3 regions of the Avibacterium volantium genome follow, and region 1 is predicted to be linked to each of the others. Evidence: riboswitches for the same ligand, from Rfam matches in the RefSeq annotation. Region 1 holds a riboswitch; each other region holds the start of a gene.
What was found. Region 1 has a riboswitch for thiamine pyrophosphate ahead of ELZ61_RS08265 (IS3 family transposase). Riboswitches for the same ligand answer to the same signal wherever they lie in the genome.
Positions count from the first base shown of each region.

Region 1 (3,262 bases):
GAAATAGCAATTAAATGTGCGGTGTTGGTTTTCTGATAAATTTGCCAATGCTTAGTATTAAGCCACGCCCGTTCGCCAAAGCCCAGCGCCAACAATAATCCTTGCATTGGTAAGCCTTGAGTCTGCTGAAAACTGGCCTGCAATAATCGCTCTCGCCACGCAAAATCTTGCGAAATTTGCACCGCACTTTTTACTCTGCCATAGGCTGTGATACCTTGTGAAAAATACCATTTTTGCCGATCAAAGCCCCCTTGATTTAAACGGCCTGATAAGGGTTTGAGCAATAATTCCGCTTGCCAAATTTGCCCTGCTTTAATTTGCTCTGCTGCCTTATTTTCCAAATTTTTCTCTGAGTTTTGCCATTGCAAATATATTCGCTGGCTAGGTAAATTTTCTGCCAATTTCCCAGTGGCGATCACAGTTTGATAATCTTGCTGATGTAAGATTTTCTCGATCTTAATTGGAATGCTGATCCTGTTTAAACTGGCACTCTGCTCCGCTTGGCTCAAAATTTTCAGCGCTTGATGATGAAAATACCCTAGACTCAATACAAAAATCACGCCATAAACCAGCCCTTTTGCGATTTTATAATAGGCGAAAAGATAGGCTGTTAAAACAGCTAAGATCCCAATTCCCACAGTGCAAAGCATTAACTCAACACCAAGCAATAAGGCTTTCGGCACATAAAGCAAACTCAAGCCTGCACCAATCACCAGCCATAAAATTACATCTAATTTCAGCGAAAATTTCATTCCTATATAAGATTAAAAATTACCTTTATAAACAAAAATCGTTGTAAATCGTAGGGTGGGCTTCAGCCCACCACTTAGGATTGAATAACCTTGGCATTGCCTACCTTGATAAAAACGGTGGGCTAAAGCCCACCCTACGCTCTATGCCACTCCGATTACACCTTTTATTAACTACCCCAATTCAATGGAAAAAATCCTCTTTCAACATCTCTTCGAAATGAGGAAAACGGCCAATCTTTGGGAGCATTAACATAACCGTGTTTAACAGGATTGAAATAGATATAGTCTAAATGATTGTTCAAATCTAGTTCATCACGGATACGATGCTCCCAAAATTGTCTTTGCCATATTCCGGCTTCTCGCTTTTTTATTCGACTTTGGTTCTCATTGCGATACGCCTTTGGTAATAATTTCGTAAATACCGTTTTAAAAAAAGCAATACGCTTAGAATAATTATCATCATCCTGTGGTAATTGCATTATGAAATGCAGATGATCAGGTAACACACAAATTGCGATGGTTTCAAAGGGATACCTTCTCACTGTTTCTTGATAGGCTTGCCGTAATTTTTCTATATGCTGAGTAAGATAACATTTTGTACGATCTTGCAATGTCAATGTAAAAAAATAACACGCGCCTTTTGTAAAATCTCTCCGATAATTTGGCATTATTTCTGACCCTCTCATAAGAAACGTAGAAACGTAGGGTGGGCTTTAGCCCACCATTTTTATCGGTATTAGCAATAACAAGGTTATTCAATTCCAAATGGTGGGCTAAAGCCCACCCTACGCCTACTTACATAAAATGACAACTTACCATTACAAATAAAAATATGATGAAAAAAGCACCGCACTTTCGCAATCTTGTTAAACAATTTTTGCGATCTTGCTCGCAAAACGGAAAAATACTTTATGCAAAATGCGGAAATTCTGAGTGGTGAGATTGTGTTTCTGTTTATTTCTTTGTAGAGTGAAGCCATTAATAGTCGGGGTGCTGCCTTGTGTAGCTGAGATAATACCCGTTGAACCTGATCCAGTTAGCACTGACGTAGGAAACTTATTATGAAAACGCTTTTTGTAAAAAATCTGTCTATTTTTAACCGCACTTTATTCTTCCCTTTTTTATTTTCAAATTGTCATTCCACAACATCATTCCCTATCACATTGATTTTATAGATGATTTTTTATTATAAAGGCAATGGGATGATCTGCACCCCAAAAGTTGGACTAAACAACCAACTGATTAAGGTGCAGATTTTTTATGACTAAATATACTCAACGTTTCAAACAACAAGTGCTCGACTTTTATCATCAAAATGGAAAAAACCGTTCGCTTACTCGCCAGTATTTTCAGCTTCCCCAAAGAACGTTAGCACGTTGGATTGCGAAATTTAATCATAATGGAATCAATGGATTAGCTGTGTTAGGTAAAAAACGATATTATTCTGTTGAGTTTAAATTAAAGGTTATTCAAGCTATCAAAAAAGGCCAGTGCTCCGCTGAAGCCGCCTGCTTTCGCTTTGATATCCCCAGTTCAGGGATAATTAGTCAATGGTTGCAACGCTTTGAAAAACAAGGTATAGATGGGTTATTACTCAAACCTAAAGGTCGTCCAAGTATGAAACTCAACTCACCTAAAATGCCACCAACGCCCAAAACAGAAGAAGAACGCTTGCGTTACCGAATTTTGGAATTAGAAGCGGAGAATACAATGCTAAAAAAGTTGCAGGAACTCAACCAACAAAAAATGCAGAAAAAGCCGTCATCGTAAATGCCTTACGCTCGCGTTTCCCGTTGGAATTGTTACTCAGGCTAATCGGATTGGCACGCAGTTCGTTCTTTTATCATCTCAAGCCAAAGTCGGATAAAAATGTAGCGATTTCACAGAAAATAGAGGAAATTTATCGCAAAAATGACGAAAATTATGGTTATCGTCGAATTACCTTGGAATTAAGGAAATACTTGATTATCAACCACAAAAGGGTGCAAGCGATAATGCAACGTTTGGGGTTAAAAGGAAAAAGTAAGCAGAAAAAATATCGTTCTTACCAAGGCAAAGTGGGACAAATTGCCGATAATCTGTTGCAACGGGATTTTACGGCAACGATGCCGAATGAGAAGTGGGTAACGGATATCACCGAGTTCAAATGTGCGGAAGGCAAAGTGTATTTATCGCCGATTAAAGACTTGTTTAATAACGAAATTATTGCTTATAATGTGGCGAGAAGTCCGAATTTTGAGCAGATAACCAGAATGTTGACCCAGGCGGTGAACCGATTAGCGGGGGAAAAACCGATACTGCATTCCGACCAAGGATGGCAGTATCAAATGATGGGTTATCAGGAGATATTGAAAAAATACGGTATTAAGCAAAGTATGTCGAGAAAAGGTAATTGCCTTGATAATGGTGCGATGGAAAGCTTTTTCGGGCGATTGAAGACGGAATGTTACTTTGGCAAGCGGTTTGAAACCTTTGAACAGCTTGAAAAAGTGATTCACGAGTACATTCAT
Region 1 covers NZ_LR134167.1:1,730,704-1,733,965, forward strand. Annotated here, with positions in the region: gene ELZ61_RS08255 (DNA internalization-related competence protein ComEC/Rec2) at 1-752, opposite strand, end outside; gene ELZ61_RS08260 (REP-associated tyrosine transposase) at 920-1,420, opposite strand; TPP riboswitch at 1,729-1,823, shown strand; one part of gene ELZ61_RS08265 (IS3 family transposase) at 2,013-2,463, shown strand; one part of gene ELZ61_RS08265 (IS3 family transposase) at 2,463-3,262, shown strand, end outside.

Region 2 (3,262 bases), 450 kb from region 1:
GAGCATTACCACGGCAATCATCATCGTGAAACCTTCGAGTAATTCACGGCTTGCCCCCGAATTAGAGAACACCAGTTGGAAAATAGCCGCGGTGATAACACTGGCAATCAACGCCACATAGACCGATTGTTTAATTACTGGCAATTTATCTTGATGATTGTTTTTCACTAAATAAGCTACAATCGCTGCCACAATCAGCAAGGCTTCTAAGCCCTCACGCAGCATAATTAAGAAGCTATAAAGGAACATTGCCCAATCGCTTTGTTGATTGCCTTGCAACATTTCCACCGCTTTATTTAGGTTTTGTGCTAAACCTTGTGCTTGTTGATGCAGTTGTTCAGCGGGCTGATTAGCTTTCATCAGGCTCACTAAGCGAGTGAAGTAGCCCTCAATTTCTGTTTTAAAATTGCTATCGCGCGAACCAATTTTGTTTTCCATTCCGCTATTTTCAAAAATATCGAAATAAGTATCTTGCACCGCAAGCATCGCTTTTTTGTTTTCGCCTTTTTCAAACAGGGCAATGGCATTTTTGATCCCCGCATTAACCTGAGTTGCCACCTCGCTCCAGTTTTGCTTATCAGAAAAATCTTGCGAATTTTGCACCGCACTTTGCGTTGTTGCCTGTGCCGCTTTGGTGGTTGGCAGTTGCGGGAGCTGTTCTTCAATATCTTGTAACAGAGTGGTGATTTGATAGCCTAACGCATTAATTTGCTCGGGTTGCTCGCTGAGTTTAATCAAATCGTAAAACTGTTGATTAATGCTCGCCGAAGCCGCGGCGGAACGATTTTTACGAATGGACATTTCCATTTCGCTATTTTTATAGCCATCATATTGAGCTTGCTGAATGCGTTTCTTTGCCTGAGCAAATTCCCCTTTTTGATAGTCGCCAATTGCTTGGGCGAGTAAATCATCAATGATTTTAAAACTTTCTTGCCAATAAGGAGCGATTTCTTCGTGTTGATACACATCGTGTTGCGTGGACGCGTTGAGCTGATGCCCTTGCTCTAAAACGGGTAAAACCGCTTGAAGGTCTTGTTTGAGTTGATTGATTTTTGCCTGCACCTCATTCAGCGGTTTCCCCTCACCAATCATTTTACGAATTTCCCCAAACATCGCTTCCATTTGGTAGCTTTTTTGTGCGGAAAAGTTAATGCGAATCGGACCCTCTAAATTCTCAAATACTTCAAAATAAGCCATTTGCACTTCGGTGCGTGCATCATCAATTTGCTTTTCTTGGTAAAGCTGAGCGGTTTTATCAAGACGGTTTTCAATGTCTTGTACCCATTGTTGATAGTTTTCAGAAGCGAAGGAGAAAGAAGTAAAAAAGAGTAAAGTTAAGCACAGCAGATAACGACAATAACGCAAAAACACCATTTTTATTCTCTAATCTAAATAAAAGTTATTCTTATTTCCGCACTATTATCCGCCTATTAAAATATTTATCAAGTAGAAAAAACAGGCATTTTGCCTTTCTTGATGAAGATCAAGTTCTTGCTGACGATTAACCTTTTGATTTTTATTTGAACTTCCGTTACACTGTTTTGCATTAGTCGGGGTGCTTATTTAAGCTGAGATGATACCCGTGAACCTGATACAGCTAATACTGACGTAGGAAACTAATTATGCAAACGCTTCTTTTCTTATTAAATTCTCACCGCACTTCTTTTATTTTTAACGGCTTTTTTCCATCACGTTGATTGGTGAATGAACGATGAAAGCCATCGAAATTTCCGATCTTAAACTCAGTTTTGCTGAGCAACCTTTGTTTGAGCATTTTCATTTTAGCGTATTACAAGGGGAGTGGGTGGCGTTGCTTGGCGCATCAGGCGTGGGGAAATCAACCTTATTGCGTGCTATTGCTGGGTTAGAAAATCAAGCGATTGTGCAAGGGCGTATTCAATGTTCTGGCAATATCGCTTGGCTTGCGCAGCAGGATAGTTTGTATCCTTGGCTGTCTATTTTAGATAATGTTCAGCTTTATCAGCATCTTACTCATAGCAAAACGAAAAAAACGGAAGAAAAAGCCCGCACTTTATTAAGGGCGGTGAAAATGGAGCAACATTTGCATAAGCCTTGCTATCAGCTTTCTGGTGGACAGCGGCAGCGCGTGGCGTTGGCCCGAACGCTAATGCAAGATGCAGAGATTATTTTAATGGACGAACCCTTTTCCGCGTTAGATGCCGTAACTCGCTTGCAATTACAGCAGCTTTCACATCAGTTATTGGCAGATAAAACCGTGTTGCTTATCACCCACGATCCGCAAGAAGCCTTATTGCTAGCCGATAAAATCTATATTTTGCACCAACAACCCGTTCAGCTTTCACCGCACATTTGCCCGCAAGGCAAAGCACCGAGAGATTTTTCGCAAGAGAAATTATGGCAATTACAGCAATATTTATTTAAGCAGTTAATGGGGGAACATTAATGTTTGCGTGGCAAAGCCTATTTCGAGCATTGATAATGACCTTATTTTTCGCCTTGTGCTGGCAAGGGGCGATTTCAATTTTTGCGATCCCACATTATTTATTGCCTGAACCTGTTGCCGTGCTAAATGAAGTATCTTCACAATGGGCTTTATTATTTATGCACGCCAAAATTACTTTATGGGAAATTTTATTAGGGCTGGTGTTGGGGTTTTTATTTGGTTTGCTTTCTGCTTTATTGTTGGCTTCTTCACAAACACTTTCAGCCTTTTTATTGCCCATTTTAATTGCTTCGCAGGCGATTCCCGTTTTTGCCATTGCACCATTATTGGTGCTTTGGTTTGGTTATGGCATTGCATCAAAAATTGCGATGACCATTTTGATTATTTATTTCCCTGTTACCGCCGCCTGTTATGACGGCTTGCGTAACACCCCAAAGCAATGGTTAGAGCTGGCGCAAACAATGGGAATTTCATCAAGGCAATTATTATTTAAGGTTCGCTTACCTGCCGCTTTGCCTGCGTTAGCCTCGGGCTTGCGCATTGCGGTTTCTGTTGCCCCCATTGGGGCGATTGTGGGGGAATGGGTAGGATCATCACAAGGGCTTGGTTATTTAATGTTGCAAGCCAATGCACGAATTCAAATTAGTTTAATGTTCGCGGCGTTGTTTATTTTGGTGGTTATCGCACTCTTGCTGTATTTCGTGATAGATAAATTGCTTCACCGCATTATTCCTTGGGTCTGTCATTTACGTTAGGAGAAAAAATGAAAAAACAATGGTATTTATGCAGTTTAATTTTCGCTTTAGGTATGAGCATTAGCGCGCAAGCTAAAGAAAA
Region 2 covers NZ_LR134167.1:1,281,506-1,284,767, forward strand. Annotated here, with positions in the region: gene ELZ61_RS06210 (FTR1 family iron permease) at 1-1,374, opposite strand, end outside; TPP riboswitch at 1,542-1,632, shown strand; gene ELZ61_RS06215 (ABC transporter ATP-binding protein) at 1,712-2,425, shown strand; gene ELZ61_RS06220 (ABC transporter permease) at 2,425-3,180, shown strand; gene ELZ61_RS06225 (ABC transporter substrate-binding protein) at 3,189-3,262, shown strand, end outside.
Region 2: another riboswitch for thiamine pyrophosphate. It lies ahead of ELZ61_RS06215 (ABC transporter ATP-binding protein); the one in region 1 lies ahead of ELZ61_RS08265 (IS3 family transposase).

Region 3 (3,262 bases), 540 kb from region 1:
ACTGCCAACCGCGGATATTCAGTTGTGAACTGAGCTGCCGTTGCTGATTGGGAATGCTTGAAAGCGCCTGCAAAAATAAGCGACTTGCCAAAGGAATATTAAAAAATAAATGGGCGATCAAAATACCACTCAAGCCGTAAATATTGGGTTTCCAATCAATCTCAAGAGCGAAAAATAAGCTTGCCAGCCAGCCTGAATGTCCGTAAATCCCGAGCAAACCTAGCACCGCCACCAAGGCAGGCAACACGAAAGTGAGAGAAAATAATTTTAAAATCAGCGTTTTGCCACCGAAATCTTGGTAAAAAAACGCGCGAGCAAAAAACAGACCAACCAGTACAGATAAAAACGCCGATAAAAAAGCTTGCCCAAAACTAAAGGCGATAACGTGGCGCACATAGCTATCTTGCCAAAGTGTCGTCCATTGATGATCATTGCCAAGATTTAACACCGCACTTAAGGCAAACAGATAAAATGCGCCTAACAACAAAATCACACCAATTCCCCCCGCCATTGAAGACAGGGGGAATTTTTGCAAGTTACGGCGAACTATTGTGTTAAGCTGGCTTGCCAAGTGTTCGTCCATTGTTTTAATTGTTCTGCATTGACACCACTACCCAAGGTAGTTTTGCTTTGCTGCGCTTGTTTTAAGGCATCAAAGTGAGGCTCAATTTTTTCATCAATTACGGCAAACATCACATTTTTTTGTGAAATTTGGCTTTGCGCCTGTGGTGAGATCAAAAATTGCATAAAGGCATCTGCACAAGCATTTGGGTGATTTGCCATTCGTGCCGCGGTTTCAATTTGTAACACTTGCCCTTCAGCAAAATCCGTGGCGGCGTAATTGGCATCTTTATCATTTAATAAGTGATAAAGCGGTGATGTGTTATAGCTAAATACTAAATCCGCTTCGCCTTTTAAAAAGGCGCCATAAGTTTCCGACCAGCCTTTGCCCACAGTAACGGTATGGCTAGCAAGTTTTTTCCACGCAGCGCCCACATCATCACCATAAACTTCATTCATTAAGATCACTAAACCACGCCCCACACCACTGGTGCGCGGATCTTGGTAAATGACGCGAAGTTGTTGGTTATACACTAACTCTTTTAGGCTTTTTGGTGGATTTGGTAATTTTTCTTTATGATAAACAAAGGCATAAGCACCAAAATCATAAGGTAAGAACACCTTGTCTTGCCACTTCACGGGCAAGGAAAGTTGTTCCGTTGGCACGTTATTTTCGGCAAATAATTGTGTTTTTCTCGCTTCATCAAGCATCGTTTGATCTAAGCCTAAAACAATATCCGCTTTGCTCTTTTTTCCTTCAAGACGAATGCGATTAAACATCACGCCTGTGCTATCAAAAGGCACATAATTTACCTGACATTGCGGATGAGCTTGTTCAAACAAAGCTTTCACTTTCGGACCTGCGCCCCAATCGGCACTAAAACTATCATAAGTGTAAACTTGCACATTTTCAGGGCTTTGTGCCGCCATAAGGTGGGTGCTAAAAAGTGCGGTAAGAAAAGTAAGAGAAAAAGATTTTTTGAATTGCATAGTGTTTCCTTCCATAAAAAACGACCAGCAATATTGACGCAAACAGCAAAGAAATTAGTTTCCTACGTCAGTATTAACTGTATCAGGTTCACGGGTATGATCTCAGCTATCAAGCACCCCGACTAATCTGAGCTTTTAACTCGGCTTTCAGTGTAGTAATTTTCCGTTGCTAATGCAATCTATGTGTTTAAAAATTCTCAAAATTTCTTTATAGTTAGCAACAAGTTAATCATTCATAAGGATAGGCTATGGCATTTTCTGTTCCCCACCTTGAGGATACCTTGCAAGCACTGGCAGCGAGTTTAATTGAACACTTCCCCGAACGCTACAATGAAGAAATTTACACACAACTTACTGCGCAGCAAAATGATCCCACAAGCCCGATTGGCAAGCTGGCGCAAGGCATTGCAATGTCTGATTTTGTGGCAGAAACCTTAAAAAAACAACCGCACTTTTTGCACCAATGTTGGCAGCAGATCCCCACTTTAGAAAATACAGACTATTATCGCCAAGCCTTGCAGGATTTACTTGAAAGCGTTAATGATGATGCCCAACTGTATCGCCAACTGCGTCTGTTTCGCCACCGTGAAATGGCAAAACTGAGCCTGTGCCAAAGCCTAAATCTCGCCACCGTAGAAGCGGTTTTTGTGCACCTTTCTCAACTGGCAGAAGGCATTATTATCGCTACTCGCGATTGGCTTTATCAGCGCGCTTGTGCGGAAATGGGAACGCCAATGGACGCGCACGGTAACCCACAACAACTTTATATTTTAGGAATGGGAAAATTAGGCGGATTTGAACTCAATTTTTCTTCTGATATTGATCTCATTTTCACCTACCCTGCCAATGGAGAAACCCAAGGGGCAAGGCGTTCCATTGAAAATAGCGTGTTTTTCACTCGCCTTGGGCAACGCCTGATCAACGCCCTTGATCAATATACGCCAGATGGTTTTGTGTATCGCACGGATATGCGTCTGCGTCCTTTTGGTGAAGCGGGTGCATTAGCACTGAGCTTTACTGCGATGGAACAATATTACCAAGAACAAGGGCGCGATTGGGAACGCTATGCGATGATCAAAGGGAGAATTTTAGGGGCGGATCCGCAAGATCCGAATGTGAAAAACTTGCAAAATTTGCTCCGCCCTTTTGTTTATCGCCGTTATATTGACTTCAGTGTGATTCAAGCACTACGCGAAATGAAAGGTAAAATTGAGCGAGAAGTGCGCCGCCGCGGTTTAGTGGATAACATTAAACTTGGTGCAGGGGGAATTCGTGAAATTGAATTTATCGTGCAAGTTTTCCAGCTAATTCGTGGTGGTCGCGAAATCAAATTGCAGCAGCATTCTCTGCTTAATCTCTTGCCAGAATTAGAAAAATTAGGCCTGCTTAGCCCAAATGAAAAACAAGATTTGCAACAAGCCTATGTGTTTTTACGCCGTGTAGAAAACCTGTTGCAAGCCATTGATGATAAGCAAACGCAACTTTTACCAGAAAAAGAACTGGATCGCCAACGCCTGATTTTTGCGGCACAACATTACCTTCAATGGAATGATGAAAAACAACCAATCATTGTGGAAAACCACCTCACCAGCTGGGCAGATTTTTATGCGTTATTGCAATCTCACCAACACAAAGTGCGGTCGGTTTTTTCTCAATTAATTGGCGAAGAAAATGATAAGCCCACGCCAGAAAATAGCCAATGGGACGATTT
Region 3 covers NZ_LR134167.1:1,189,999-1,193,260, reverse strand. Annotated here, with positions in the region: gene thiP (thiamine/thiamine pyrophosphate ABC transporter permease ThiP) at 1-511, opposite strand, end outside; gene thiB (thiamine ABC transporter substrate binding subunit) at 547-1,551, opposite strand; TPP riboswitch at 1,594-1,682, opposite strand; gene glnE (bifunctional [glutamate--ammonia ligase]-adenylyl-L-tyrosine phosphorylase/[glutamate--ammonia-ligase] adenylyltransferase) at 1,800-3,262, shown strand, end outside.
Region 3: another riboswitch for thiamine pyrophosphate. It lies ahead of thiB (thiamine ABC transporter substrate binding subunit); the one in region 1 lies ahead of ELZ61_RS08265 (IS3 family transposase).